2 regions of the Bacillus atrophaeus genome follow, and region 1 is predicted to be linked to the other one. Evidence: predicted binding sites of a transcription regulator. Region 1 holds the regulator's gene; the other holds the start of a gene.
What was found. The regulator CtsR, encoded in region 1, represses protease genes until heat stress. The targets are predictions, from matches to a motif close to ATGGTCAATAAAGGTCAAACA.
Positions count from the first base shown of each region.

Region 2: clpP (ATP-dependent Clp endopeptidase proteolytic subunit ClpP) is a predicted target of CtsR. The motif match lies at 4,790-4,810, and genes of this name have one in related genera.

Region 1 covers NZ_CP154443.1:1,355,928-1,363,724, forward strand. The annotation lists rRNA gene AAHT65_RS07010 (16S ribosomal RNA) at 1-235, shown strand, start outside; rRNA gene AAHT65_RS07015 (23S ribosomal RNA) at 417-3,344, shown strand; rRNA gene rrf (5S ribosomal RNA) at 3,400-3,515, shown strand; gene ctsR (transcriptional regulator CtsR) at 3,769-4,233, shown strand; gene AAHT65_RS07030 (UvrB/UvrC motif-containing protein) at 4,247-4,804, shown strand; gene AAHT65_RS07035 (protein arginine kinase) at 4,804-5,895, shown strand; gene clpC (ATP-dependent protease ATP-binding subunit ClpC) at 5,892-7,797, shown strand, end outside.
Region 2 covers NZ_CP154443.1:585,996-593,792, reverse strand. The annotation lists gene AAHT65_RS03130 (beta-class carbonic anhydrase) at 165-749, shown strand; gene AAHT65_RS03125 (SulP family inorganic anion transporter) at 768-2,378, shown strand; gene AAHT65_RS03120 (MazG nucleotide pyrophosphohydrolase domain-containing protein) at 2,406-2,726, opposite strand; gene AAHT65_RS03115 (TIGR00730 family Rossman fold protein) at 2,841-3,416, shown strand; gene AAHT65_RS03110 (DJ-1/PfpI family protein) at 3,501-4,109, shown strand; gene clpP (ATP-dependent Clp endopeptidase proteolytic subunit ClpP) at 4,143-4,739, opposite strand; tRNA gene AAHT65_RS03100 (tRNA-Arg) at 5,025-5,100, shown strand; gene AAHT65_RS03095 (DinB family protein) at 5,262-5,747, shown strand; gene speG (spermidine N1-acetyltransferase) at 5,834-6,361, opposite strand; gene AAHT65_RS03085 (DMT family transporter) at 6,387-6,701, opposite strand; gene AAHT65_RS03080 (DMT family transporter) at 6,701-7,036, opposite strand; gene AAHT65_RS03075 (TetR family transcriptional regulator) at 7,118-7,702, opposite strand.

The DNA of each region.
Region 1 (7,797 bases):
GCAGTCTGCAACTCGACTGCGTGAAGCTGGAATCGCTAGTAATCGCGGATCAGCATGCCGCGGTGAATACGTTCCCGGGCCTTGTACACACCGCCCGTCACACCACGAGAGTTTGTAACACCCGAAGTCGGTGAGGTAACCTTTATGGAGCCAGCCGCCGAAGGTGGGACAGATGATTGGGGTGAAGTCGTAACAAGGTAGCCGTATCGGAAGGTGCGGCTGGATCACCTCCTTTCTAAGGATATTTAACGGAATATAAGACCTTGGGTCTTATAAACAGTACGTTCCCTGTCTTGTTTAGTTTTGAAGGATCATTCGATTCTTCGAGATGTTGTTCTTTGAAAACTAGATAACGATAAGTAAGACATCACATTCAAAAGTAAGACCAAGAATAACTGTAGTGATTCTTTTTTAACGGTTAAGTTAGAAAGGGCGCACGGTGGATGCCTTGGCACTAGGAGCCGATGAAGGACGGGACGAACACCGATATGCTTCGGGGAGCTGTAAGCAAGCTTTGATCCGGAGATTTCCGAATGGGGAAACCCACCACTCGTAATGGAGTGGTATCCATATCTGAATACATAGGATATGAGAAGGCAGACCCGGGGAACTGAAACATCTAAGTACCCGGAGGAAGAGAAAGCAAATGCGATTCCCTGAGTAGCGGCGAGCGAAACGGGATCAGCCCAAACCAAGAGGCTTGCCTCTTGGGGTTGTAGGACACTCTATACGGAGTTACAAAGGAACGAGGTAGATGAAGAGGTCTGGAAAGGCCCGCCATAGCAGGTAACAGCCCTGTAGTCAAAACTTCGTTCTCTCCAGAGTGGATCCTGAGTACGGCGGAACACGTGAAATTCCGTCGGAATCCGGGAGGACCATCTCCCAAGGCTAAATACTCCCTAGTGACCGATAGTGAACCAGTACCGTGAGGGAAAGGTGAAAAGCACCCCGGAAGGGGAGTGAAACAGATCCTGAAACCGTGTGCCTACAAGTAGTCAGAGCCCGTTAACGGGTGATGGCGTGCCTTTTGTAGAATGAACCGGCGAGTTACGATCCCGTGCAAGGTTAAGCAGAAGATGCGGAGCCGCAGCGAAAGCGAGTCTGAATAGGGCGCATGAGTACGTGGTCGTAGACCCGAAACCAGGTGATCTACCCATGTCCAGGGTGAAGTTCAGGTAACACTGAATGGAGGCCCGAACCCACGCACGTTGAAAAGTGCGGGGATGAGGTGTGGGTAGGGGTGAAATGCCAATCGAACCTGGAGATAGCTGGTTCTCTCCGAAATAGCTTTAGGGCTAGCCTTAAGGTAAGAGTCTTGGAGGTAGAGCACTGATTGGACTAGGGGCCCCTACCGGGTTACCGAATTCAGTCAAACTCCGAATGCCAATGACTTATCCTTAGGAGTCAGACTGCGAGTGATAAGATCCGTAGTCGAAAGGGAAACAGCCCAGACCGCCAGCTAAGGTCCCAAAGTATACGTTAAGTGGAAAAGGATGTGGAGTTGCTTAGACAACCAGGATGTTGGCTTAGAAGCAGCCACCATTTAAAGAGTGCGTAATAGCTCACTGGTCGAGTGACTCTGCGCCGAAAATGTACCGGGGCTAAACGTATCACCGAAGCTGCGGACTGTTCTTCGAACAGTGGTAGGAGAGCGTTCTAAGGGCTGTGAAGCCAGACCGGAAGGACTGGTGGAGCGCTTAGAAGTGAGAATGCCGGTATGAGTAGCGAAAGAGGGGTGAGAATCCCCTCCACCGAATGCCTAAGGTTTCCTGAGGAAGGCTCGTCCGCTCAGGGTAAGTCGGGACCTAAGCCGAGGCCGAAAGGCGTAGGCGATGGACAACAGGTTGATATTCCTGTACCACCTCCTCACCATTTGAGCAATGGGGGGACGCAGGAGGATAGGGTAAGCGCGGTATTGGATATCCGCGTCCAAGCAGTTAGGCTGGGAAATAGGCAAATCCGTTTCCCATAAGGCTGAGCTGTGATGGCGAGCGAATTATAGTAGCGAAGTTCCTGATTCCACACTGCCAAGAAAAGCCTCTAGCGAGGTGAGAGGTGCCCGTACCGCAAACCGACACAGGTAGGCGAGGAGAGAATCCTAAGGTGATCGAGAGAACTCTCGTTAAGGAACTCGGCAAAATGACCCCGTAACTTCGGGAGAAGGGGTGCTCTGTTAGGGTGCAAGCCCGAGAGAGCCGCAGTGAATAGGCCCAGGCGACTGTTTAGCAAAAACACAGGTCTCTGCGAAGCCGTAAGGCGAAGTATAGGGGCTGACGCCTGCCCGGTGCTGGAAGGTTAAGAGGAGCGCTTAGCGTAAGCGAAGGTGCGAATTGAAGCCCCAGTAAACGGCGGCCGTAACTATAACGGTCCTAAGGTAGCGAAATTCCTTGTCGGGTAAGTTCCGACCCGCACGAAAGGCGCAACGATCTGGGCACTGTCTCAACGAGAGACTCGGTGAAATTATAGTACCTGTGAAGATGCAGGTTACCCGCGACAGGACGGAAAGACCCCGTGGAGCTTTACTGCAGCCTGATATTGAATGTTGGTACAGCTTGTACAGGATAGGTAGGAGCCTTGGAAACCGGAGCGCCAGCTTCGGTGGAGGCATCGGTGGGATACTACCCTGGCTGTATTGACCTTCTAACCCGCCGCCCTTATCGGGCGGGGAGACAGTGTCAGGTGGGCAGTTTGACTGGGGCGGTCGCCTCCTAAAGAGTAACGGAGGCGCCCAAAGGTTCCCTCAGAATGGTTGGAAATCATTCGCAGAGTGTAAAGGCACAAGGGAGCTTGACTGCGAGACCTACAAGTCGAGCAGGGACGAAAGTCGGGCTTAGTGATCCGGTGGTTCCGCATGGAAGGGCCATCGCTCAACGGATAAAAGCTACCCCGGGGATAACAGGCTTATCTCCCCCAAGAGTCCACATCGACGGGGAGGTTTGGCACCTCGATGTCGGCTCATCGCATCCTGGGGCTGTAGTCGGTCCCAAGGGTTGGGCTGTTCGCCCATTAAAGCGGTACGCGAGCTGGGTTCAGAACGTCGTGAGACAGTTCGGTCCCTATCCGTCGCGGGCGCAGGAAATTTGAGAGGAGCTGTCCTTAGTACGAGAGGACCGGGATGGACGCACCGCTGGTGTACCAGTTGTTCTGCCAAGGGCATCGCTGGGTAGCTATGTGCGGACGGGATAAGTGCTGAAAGCATCTAAGCATGAAGCCCCCCTCAAGATGAGATTTCCCATTCCGCAAGGAAGTAAGATCCCTGAAAGATGATCAGGTTGATAGGTCTGAGGTGGAAGTGTGGCGACACATGGAGCTGACAGATACTAATCGATCGAGGACTTAACCACACTTTTGAATTAGTGCTTACGCGTTATCTAGTTTTGAGAGAACACTCTCAAATTGTTTGGTGGCGATAGCGAAGAGGTCACACCCGTTCCCATACCGAACACGGTAGTTAAGCTCTTCAGCGCCGATGGTAGTCGGGGGCTTCCCCCTGTGAGAGTAGGACGCCGCCAAGCAAGTTGAAAAAAGGACAGCTCATATGAGCTGTCCTTTTTTGTGTTTTCAGGTTATCGGTTTCATTACATATTGTTTAGTTATATAATAAAATAACTTTAAAAAGATAAAGTCACTTTATATGAGAAGTCAGGTTTTACGTTTTGTTAAAGTGGAAATAATAGAGATAGAGCGAGAAAGTTGAAAAATCTTATGAAACACCTTATAGTAAGATTAAAGTCAAATATAGTCAAAGTCAATAAAGGAGGGGGTTGAGTGGGACATAATATTTCTGACATCATTGAGCAGTATTTAAAACAAGTGTTAGATCAAAATGGCAAGGAAATTTTAGAGATAAAGCGCAGTGAGATTGCTGATAAGTTTCAATGTGTTCCTTCCCAAATTAATTATGTCATCAACACCAGGTTTACAAGCGAAAGAGGATATATTGTTGAAAGCAAACGCGGGGGCGGCGGATATATCAGAATCATTAAAATTAAAATGAATAATGAAGTTGTCCTTATTAATAATATTATTTCGCATATTCATACCCATCTGTCTCAAGCAGCCTCTGATGATATTATTCTCAGGCTATTAGAAGATGGGGTTATTTCAGAAAGAGAAGCAAAAATGATGGTCAGTGTCATGGACCGCTCAGTCCTATACATTGATTTGCCTGAGCGTGATGAATTAAGAGCCAGGATGATGAAAGCCATGCTGACATCTTTAAAATTAAAATAAGCGGGTGAAAAGATTGATTTGTCAAGAGTGCAATGAGAGACCAGCCACTTTTCACTTTACAAAGGTTGTTAATGGAGAGAAAAAAGAAGTGCACATCTGTGAACAATGTGCAAAAGAAAATAGTGATTCATATGGTATAAGTGGGAATCATGGTTTCTCTATTCATAATTTATTATCAGGTTTGCTGAACATGGATTCTTCGTTTCAAAGTGCCGGCACTCAAATGTTTAATCATTCAGAGCCAGGATCAGCCTGCAAGAAGTGCGGAATGACATTTCAGCAATTTAGAAAAACAGGCCGTTTTGGCTGTGCGGAATGTTACAAAACGTTCCATAGTAATATCACTCCTATATTGCGTAAGGTACACAGCGGAAATACTGTTCATGCCGGGAAAATTCCAAAACGCATAGGCGGAAATATACACGTCAGACGACAAATTGATGTATTGAAAAAAGAATTAGAAACACTGATACACCAAGAAGAATTTGAAAAAGCTGCACAGGTCAGAGATCAAATTCGATCATTAGAGCATGCATTAAAAAGTACAGATAGCGAGGGGGAACAAGGGTAATGTCGCTAAAGCATTTTATTCAGGACGCATTAAGCAGTTGGATGAAGCAGAAAGGACCTGAAAGTGACATTGTACTCAGCAGCCGTATCCGTTTGGCCCGAAATTTTGATAATATTCGGTTTCCTACACGGTATTCAAATGAAGAAGCATCATCCATTATTCAGCAATTTGAAGACCAGTTTGCTGAGCATGAGGTTCCCGGTATTGGCAAGTTTGTTTTAATAAGAATGAACGATGCTCAGCCTTTAGAAAAGAGAGTGCTTGTTGAAAAGCATTTAATCAGTCCGAATTTAACGGAGTCACCATTCGGCGGCTGCCTGCTTTCTGAAAATGAAGAAGTCAGCATAATGTTAAATGAGGAGGATCACATCAGGATCCAATGCCTTTTCCCCGGGTTTCAGCTATTCAAAGCAATGGAAGCCGCGAATCAGGTCGATGACTGGATTGAGGAGAAAGTTGATTATGCATTTGGAGAACAAAGAGGTTATTTAACAAGCTGTCCTACAAACGTAGGTACAGGATTAAGGGCTTCAGTCATGATGCATTTGCCGGCTCTTGTTCTAACTAGGCAAATCAATCGAATTATTCCGGCAATTAACCAATTAGGTTTAGTTGTTAGAGGAATTTATGGTGAAGGCAGCGAAGCATTAGGAAATATCTTTCAAATTTCGAATCAAATCACACTCGGAAAATCAGAGCAGGATATCGTTGAAGACCTGAACAGCGTGGCAGCCCAGCTGATTGAACAGGAACGATCTGCACGAGAAGCCCTTTACCAAACATCTAAGATTGAGTTGGAGGATCGGGTGTATAGATCCTATGGCGTCTTATCCAACTGTCGAATGATAGAATCGAAAGAGACTGCAAAGTGTCTTTCAGATGTTCGGCTAGGTATAGATTTAGGCATCATTAAGGGCCTTTCAAGCAATATACTTAATGAATTAATGATTTTGACACAACCTGGGTTTTTACAGCAATATTCAGGCAGTGCATTGCGGCCGAACGAAAGAGATATTAGAAGGGCAGCTCTTATCAGGGAACGATTACATTTAGAAATGAATGCGAATAGACAGGAGGATGAATCGATATGATGTTTGGAAGATTTACAGAGCGCGCGCAAAAGGTATTGGCACTTGCACAGGAGGAAGCACTTCGTTTAGGGCATAACAATATTGGCACAGAGCATATTTTATTAGGACTGGTACGCGAAGGAGAAGGTATTGCAGCTAAAGCGCTTCAAGCACTTGGCCTCGGTTCTGATAAAATCCAAAAAGAAGTGGAGAGCTTAATTGGACGCGGACAAGAAATGTCCCAAACCATTCATTATACTCCGAGAGCTAAAAAAGTGATTGAGCTTTCAATGGATGAGGCAAGAAAACTTGGCCATTCTTACGTAGGGACAGAACATATCCTTCTCGGACTCATACGCGAAGGAGAAGGTGTGGCAGCGAGAGTGCTGAATAACCTTGGCGTAAGTTTAAATAAAGCGAGACAGCAGGTTCTCCAGCTTCTTGGAAGCAATGAAACAGGATCTTCTGCCTCAGGAACAAACAGCAATGCAAATACTCCGACGCTTGACAGCTTGGCGAGAGATTTAACGGCGATAGCGAAGGAAGACAGCCTTGATCCGGTTATCGGCAGAAGCAAGGAAATTCAGCGGGTAATTGAAGTGCTGAGCCGCAGAACGAAAAACAATCCTGTGCTTATCGGGGAACCGGGTGTAGGGAAAACGGCTATTGCTGAAGGGCTTGCACAGCAAATCATCAACAATGAAGTTCCTGAAATCTTGCGCGATAAACGTGTTATGACATTAGACATGGGAACGGTCGTTGCCGGCACAAAGTACCGTGGTGAATTTGAAGACCGTTTGAAAAAGGTAATGGATGAAATTCGTCAAGCAGGCAATATTATTCTCTTTATTGATGAGCTTCATACACTGATAGGGGCAGGCGGAGCAGAAGGTGCAATTGATGCATCAAATATTTTAAAGCCGTCACTTGCCCGCGGAGAGCTGCAATGCATCGGGGCGACCACTCTTGATGAGTACCGCAAATATATTGAAAAAGATGCAGCGCTTGAGCGCCGATTCCAACCAATCCAGGTTGATCAGCCTTCTGTAGACGAAAGCGTTCAAATATTAAGAGGGTTACGTGACCGGTATGAAGCGCATCACCGGGTTTCAATTACTGATGAAGCCATTGAAGCTGCGGTTAAGCTTTCTGACCGATATATTTCTGATCGGTTCCTTCCGGATAAAGCAATTGATTTGATTGATGAAGCAGGTTCTAAAGTAAGATTGCGTTCATTTACAACTCCACCAAATTTGAAGGAGCTTGAACAAAAACTTGATGAAGTCCGTAAAGAAAAAGATGCAGCGGTGCAAAGCCAAGAGTTTGAAAAAGCCGCCTCATTACGCGATACAGAACAGCGTTTAAGAGAACAAGTGGAAGATACGAAGAAAACGTGGAAAGAGAAACAAGGCCAGGAAAATTCAGAAGTATCGGTTGAAGATATCGCAATGGTTGTTTCAAGTTGGACCGGGGTTCCTGTTTCCAAAATTGCGCAAACTGAAACGGATAAGCTGCTGAATATGGAAAATCTCCTTCATTCCCGTGTTATCGGGCAGGATGAAGCCGTTGTAGCTGTTGCTAAGGCTGTCAGACGCGCGAGAGCAGGGTTGAAAGACCCGAAACGGCCGATTGGTTCATTCGTATTCTTAGGCCCTACAGGTGTAGGGAAAACCGAGCTTGCAAGAGCACTTGCTGAATCCATTTTCGGTGATGAAGAAGCGATGATCAGAATCGATATGTCAGAATACATGGAGAAACACTCGACATCAAGACTTGTCGGTTCACCTCCTGGATATGTCGGTTATGATGAAGGCGGTCAGTTAACAGAAAAAGTTAGAAGAAAACCATACTCTGTTGTGCTGCTTGATGAAATTGAAAAAGCGCATCCGGATGTATTCAATATTCTTTTACAAGTGCTTGAAG
Region 2 (7,797 bases), 770 kb from region 1:
TTTATTATCTTTGAAAGATATAAATTTTTATGATTTTTAATTTACAGTTCATTTATAGTGTCTTTTTTTGAAAGCCTTTTTGCTGTCTGTTCCTATGCTATAATTCCTTACTGTAGGCTAGGAAAGAAGGCTTGCAATATCATATGGATGGGAGATGAAATTGAATGGTTTCATTAACAACGATTTTGGAACACAATGATCAATTTGTCAGGGAGAAGAAATATGAACCTTACAAAACGACAAAATTCCCTACAAAAAAGCTTGTCATTGTCACCTGTATGGATACAAGGCTCACTGAACTTCTTCCTCAAGCAATGGGGCTTAAAAACGGCGATGCTAAAATTGTGAAAAATGCAGGAGCCATCGTTTCCCACCCATTTGGAAGTGTCATGCGCAGCATATTGGTCGCCATTTATGAATTACAGGCTGAAGAGGTTTGTATTATTGGCCACCATGAGTGCGGAATGTCAGGGCTGAATGCTTCGTCCATTCTTGAAAAAGCAAAGGAACGCGGAGTGGAAGAAAGCTGTCTGAACTTGCTGAATAGCGCGGGCCTGGATTTGGAAACTTGGCTGACGGGTTTTCACAGCGTAGAAGAAAGCGTTACCCATAGTGTGAATATGATCAAGAATCACCCGCTGTTACCAGAAAATTTTCCAGTTCATGGGCTTGTCATTCATCCCGAAACAGGCAAACTTGATGTTGTCATTAACGGTTATGAAACTGAGTTAATAAAGACTAATTCATAAGGGAGGTTATAACGTAATATGCGATTCTCAGGGAGATACAAGGGATACAATTTACAGAAATTTCAGAAAGACCTGATTGCAGGTATAGTAGTAGGAGTTGTGGCAATTCCTTTAGGGATGGCTTTTGCCATTGCCTCGGGAGTCGAGCCTGAATACGGGCTGTATACTGTTGTCGTCGCAGGGATCTGTATTTCTTTATTTGGCGGATCGAAATTTCAAATTGGCGGTCCCACAGGCGCCTTTGTGCCGATATTGTTTGGCATCGTGATGCAGTACGGACTTGAAAACCTATTGATTGCGGGGTTTATGGCAGGAGTAATGCTGGTGCTATTCGGCCTGTTTAAACTCGGTAAAATTATGAAGTTCGTTCCGAAACCAGTCATCATCGGCTTTACGGCCGGTATCGCGGTATTAATATTCACTGAGCAAATCGCTAATTTTTTCGGATTGAGAAATGTAGAAAAACATGAGAACTTTCATCTGAATATGTTTGAAATTGCACAGAAGATCGGCACATTTAATTGGTATGCCATTTTGATTGCGGTTATTGCACTCGCCATTTTGCTTGTGTCTGCCAAATTGATGCCGAAAATTCCAGGTGCTCTGCTGGCTTTGCTTATTTCAACGATGGTTGCGGTTGTGTTTTTCCCTGATCACATGGCAACCATTGGCTCCACATATGGGGAAATCCCGCGTCATTTGCCAGAGTTTCAATTTCCGGAATTTACACTGGATAAAATGGTGATGCTGTTTCCGGCCGCGCTTGTCATCGCTCTTCTCGGAGGTCTTGAGTCGATCTTGTCTGCAATGGTAGCTGATAACATGAAGGGGTCGAAACATGACAGCAACAAAGAGCTGGTCGGCCAGGGAATTGCCAATATGGCTGCGCCTCTGTTTGGCGGAATTCCGGCTACCGGAGCTATCGCAAGAACGGCAACCAATATTAAAAATGGAGCGGTTTCGCCGGTGTCGGGTGTCGTTCATGGCGTCGTTGTGCTGCTCGTGCTGCTTGTATTCGCACCATATGCTTCCCATGTGCCGCTTGCGAGCATGGCGCCGGTTCTGATGGTCGTGGCGTGGAATATGAGTGAACGGAAGGAAGTCGCGAATGTGCTGAGGCTAAGAAACGCCGATTCCTTCATTTTAGCAGCAACCTTTATCTTAACGGTTCTTTTTGATTTAATTATTGGTGTGGCAACGGGATTATTGCTCGCTTTTGTGTTCTTTATCAGAAGAATGAGCGAGGCGACCCGCATTCACAATCAGGAATCGCATCCCGTCATGGCCAAAGCCGCAAACAAACAGCAGGGAGCCGATCCTTCTGTCAGCATGTATTCTATTGAAGGACCGCTGTTTTTCGGATCGATTGATTCACTGGAATCATCCCTTTTAGAGCGTGTCCAAGAGAAACCGAAGACCATGATTTTACTTATGAATAAAGTGCATTATATGGACACGTCCGCCGAAGCGGTCTTGGTGAATATTATGAACAGAATGAAACGGAATAACGGTAAACTGATGATCGTCGGCCTGCAATCCCAGCCTAAAGAGCTTCTGCATAAAACAGGCCTCTTTCACAAAATAGGAAAGCAGCATTTCTTTGATCATCAGGATGAAATCACAGGTTAAAAAAAAACGGCCATTGCGGCCGTTTTTTCATGCGTTTTCGAATCGTTTAGTCAGTTTATCTTGATGGGCTTTCATCACGTCTTCTAAAGACACATCGTACATATCGGCCAGAATGGCGATATTTCCGATGACGTCGCCCATTTCTTCAATCAGCTCTTGCTTTCGTTCTTCAAGAGTCGATTCTTTTTCATCCGGACGGTCTCTGCCGATTTCATAGGCTCTTACAGCCCTCGCCAGCTCTCCAGCTTCCTCCATTAAAAACCCCACCCGTATGAAAGGCCCGTACTCTGTCCAGCCTCTTTTTTCATAAAAATCCTTCATCCATTTTTCAGCTTCAGCCAACTGCAAAAAAATCACTCCTGTAACTTTTATAAATGATGTTGATATTATCTCATACGCATGGGACAATATATAGTGTGGTTTTTATGTTTTTATACAATATATTGATTTGGAGATGGCGGGATGAAAACAATTTGTGTATTTGCAGGATCGAACCCGGGAGTCAATGAAGAGTACAAAAGAAAAGCGGCGGAACTGGGAGTGTATATGGCGGAGCAAGAGATAGGCCTTGTTTACGGCGGTTCCAGAGTCGGTCTTATGGGCACGATAGCCGATACGCTGATGGAACATGGGGGAAAGGCGATTGGAGTTATGCCGAGCGGTCTTTTTTCCGGGGAGGTTGTCCATCAAAAGCTGACAGAACTGATTGAAGTGAACGGAATGCATGAGCGAAAAGCGAAGATGAGCGAACTTGCCGATGGATATATCGCCATGCCGGGCGGTTTCGGTACATATGAAGAATTATTTGAAGTGCTTTGCTGGTCGCAAATCGGGATTCACCAAAAACCAATCGGGCTTTATAATGTCAACGGGTATTTTGAGCCGATGATGAAAATGATCAAATACAGCATTCAGGAAGGTTTTTCAAACGAGTCACATTTAAAACTCATCCACAGCTCCTCCCGTCCGGCTGAATTAATACAGCAGATGAGAGACTACGCTTACCCGATTTTAGAGAAAAAGTGGACAGAGATTTAAAAGACTGATATGAACTTGTTTCCATTGCCCGCGGTGGTTTTTTCTGAACTGGCGGGCTGAAACATTCATGAAAAGAGGCGGAGTATGAAAGGGAGCTGGAGTGTCGGTATTTTGCTTTTTGATGATGTTGAGGTGCTTGATTTTGCCGGGCCGTTTGAAGTTTTTTCGGTCACGGCTGTTACTGATCAAAAAGGGGATGAGTGCAAACCTTTTTCCGTCAAAACAATTTCAGAAACAGGGGAACCGGTAAAGGCGAGAAACGGCTTGACTGTCAGTCCTGATTATTCCATTGAGCAGGCACCGGAATTCGATATTCTGATTGTGCCGGGAGGACCGGGAGCTAGAAATACAGAAATACATAATGACCGTCTGATTGATTGGATCAAGGAACGGTCTGCATCTGTTGAATTATTGCTGTCCGTTTGTACGGGAGCGCTTCTTTTAGCAAAAGCCGGGCTGCTGGACGGTAAAAAAGCAACCACACACTGGGCAAGCTATGACAGACTGGAACAGGAATTTCCGGAAGTTGAGGTTGTCAGAGAAGTAAAGTATACGGATGGAGGGCATATCGTCACCTCAGGCGGAATATCGGCGGGGATCAACATGTCTTTTCATATTGTAAGGAGGCTTCTCGGAGAACAAACCGCAAAGCAGACCGCGAAACGAATGGAATATGATCATCCGTTTGGATAAAGAAGAGCTGCCTGTTAAGGCAGCTCTTTCATCTTATTTCTGTTCTTCAGTGTTGCGTGTCAAAACCTTATCAATCAAGCCGTATTCCATTGCTTCTTCGGCTGATTTGAAGTTATCGCGGTCAGTATCGCGCTCAATGACTTCAAGCGGCTGACCTGTGCGTTCAGCAAGAACTTTGTTTAATTTGTCGCGAAGCAAGAGAATGCGTTTCGCAGCAATTTCGATTTCCGTTGCCTGACCTTGCGCTCCGCCAAGCGGCTGGTGAATCATAACTTCACTGTTAGGAAGCGCATAGCGTTTGCCTTTTTCTCCGGCAGCAAGCAGGAACGCACCCATTGATGCAGCCATACCGATACAAATTGTAGACACCTTTGGCTTAATAAACTGCATGGTATCATAAATCGCCATACCGGCAGTGATAGAACCGCCCGGGCTGTTGATGTAAATAGAAATATCTTTTTCAGGGTCTTCTGCTTCTAGGAATAAAAGCTGTGACACGATGGAGTTCGCAACGTTGTCATCAATCGCAGATCCAAGCATGATGATACGGTCCTTCAATAGACGAGAGTAAATGTCATATGCTCTTTCCCCGCGGTTCGTTTGTTCAATGACTGTAGGTATTAAATTCATAATGCTCCTCCTTCACCTTTTAGGTAAGTATGTAGTTACATGATACATTTTTGGTCAATAAAGGTCAAACAAAAAGCTGACTAAAAACAAAAAGAAGTATCTTTTCACCATTTTTCCCAAAATAAAAGGCGTTCAAACCATTGTATTATGGTTTATGAAGAGAAGTGAATCTTTATGTGAGCAAGTTTGTGAAAAGGCAAAGGACCAGAAATTATAGGGTTGTCATCCGCCGTAAAATCCCGTATAATAAGTTGTGCTGACGTTGTAAGAAATTTTTATTTATATGCGCTCGTAGCTCAGTTGGATAGAGCGGTGGTTTCCGGTACCACGTCTGCCGGGGGTTCGAATCCCTCCGAGCGCGTCCAATAGAACAACAGGAAAGACAAGGATTTGGCAGTTTGCCGTCCTTGTCTTTTTTTATGTGTAAAAAGAAATCGCAAACCTTTCGTTAGATGTACGAGCAGGGATTACTTACTGAGTCATCGAATAATGCTTGTTAGTTACACATAAGGAGGATCACTTATGACTGACAAAACAATATTTATCGACCAGTTGGCTGCCTGTTATGATCAAAATACTTGGTTTGTTTCATTAAAGCATGCAATTGAAGGTTTGTCCGAAGAACAGGCACAATGGAAAAGTGTCAGCGGCACAAACTCTATACAAGAAATCATGAATCATCTTAATTTTTATAATGAGCGTTATTTACTTCGTTTTAAAGGAGAAGAAGTATTGTCTTCTAAAGGTGATAATAACACAACATTTCATGCGGGAAAAACGTCTTGGCATGACACAGTTGAAAACATGGAGAGCATTTTCCTCAGATGGCGGGAGGAATTACATCATAGTGATGACGAAAAATTTACTTCTGTTGCTTATATAAACGATGACGAACCATGGTCCTCTGTTCTGACCCATCTATTTCTTCACAATACCTATCATATCGGACAGATTCTTCATATCCGCAAAGAGCAGGGCAGTTGGGATTCTGCTAGAGGTGTACACTGAATGTCATGCGTCTGATTGCCCCATGATTCTTCAGAACAGCATAAAATACCAAGAGCGCCAGGCCCTTGGTATTTTACTGATTATTGTTATGATCTATTCTGCTTCATTGTCAAAAACTCTTTCTGGAAAATGCACATTCTGATGGCATTATGGTAAAATCCGTCGACGAAAAATTCGTCTTGCAGCTCGCTTTCCATAGAAAAACCGGATTTCTTATAAAGGTGAATGGCTTTTGTATTTTCTTCGTCCACGATTAAATAAAGTTTGTGCAGATTCAATACTGAAAACGCGTAATTCATCGCCAAATAGGTCGCGATGACTGAGTAGCCATTGCCCTGATAACGCGGATCAATAATGATTTGAAACTCTGCTCTGCGGTGGATATAATCAATCTCGACTAATTCAACCAGTCCGACCATTTCTGTGTCTTTTTCCACAATAAAGCGCCGTTCACTTTGGTCATGAATGTGCTTGTCATATAAATCCTGCAACTCTACAAACGCTTCATAAGGCTCTTCAAACCAATAAGACATGATTTTCGCATCATTATTAAGACGGTGGACAAATGCCAAGTCTTCTCGTTCTAACGGACGCAATTTAAGCTGGTTATGCATGGGGATATCCTCCAATGTGTATAAGTTATGATGTAAGTCTTAAGCCGATGACGCCGACGAGTATGAGACTAAGGGAGATCAGCTGTGAAAGGGTAAACCGTTCTTTAAACCATAAAAACCCGACTGCTGTAACTCCGATGCTGCCCACTCCGGTCCATACGGCATACGCAACTCCTGCTGGCAAGACCTGCATGGCTTTTGAAAGGCAGTAAAATGATAGAATAAAGCCGAAACACATCACGATGATGGGCCATTTTTTTCTTGTGCCGTCTATATATTTCATTGCAATTGCAGCTATAATTTCCTCTATGCCGGCAATGAATAATAACAACCACGCCATTACTGTTCACCTCTTGATTGATTGTTTTGCTCTTTGGTAAAGAGTTTCATTCCTAAAATTCCGAATAACAGCAAGGCTAAAAAGAATAATTGGCCTGCGGAAAAGGGTTCGCCTAAAAAGATTCCCGTTACGTAAGTGCCGACTGTCCCAATTCCGACAAAAACGGTATAAGCGGCTGTCATAGGTATTTTTTTGTAAGAACGAATTAACAAAATAAAGCTTACTGCAATCAACATAAAGATAATAATCCAATCGAATAGCGAATCCGCGTATTTAAGGCCCGAGGCCCATACGACTTCTAAGAAACCGGCGATGAAAACAAGTAACCAATACATTTGAAACACCTCTGTAGTTTATGAATGAACGTCAGTCATTTTATAGGAAGCAAAAAATAAGCAGGACAACCCGCTCAATTTTTATGCGGTAAGTAAGCTTCTTTTTAAGAATGTAAAGATCTCCTTCTTAAACACTTCGATATTTTCCTCTTGTTCAAAACCGATATAAAACCGTTCAGCTGTATTTTCAACCAGGTTTATAATCGTTCTGGCCGTCCATCTCACATTAATATCGCTAATAATTTCGTTGTTTTCAACAGCTTTCTTAATGATACCCTCAAGCCAAGAATAATACGGCTGATAGATGGCTTCCCATTTTTCCATGGAATGGTCAATAGCAAGACCGGAGTAACAAAGAACAATAATATCTTTATGAAGGTTCGTAATATTGAATGTTTCGTCGATTAAGATATCTAAGACAGACCAGAAATTTTCGTTTCCGTTCATTTTTTCTTTGATCTGATCTAAAGAGTGTGTCAGAAGATTCTCTGCGATAGCCGGTATAAGAGCATTTTTAGATGAGAAATACAAATAAAATGTACCCTGTGCAGTCCCGGCTCTTTTCACGATATCTGAAATGGAAGCCTTATCTAATCCTTTTTCAGAAATGACTTCAATGGCCGCGTGCAGTATTTTTTCATATTTCCCTGACGTGTGTTTTGGCATAGTGAAGATCCTCCTAAAATGAATGACTATCATTCATTTTACCTTAAAGCTGTTTTTTTGTAAACAAAAGAAGTAAGATTTCACTCTTACTTCTC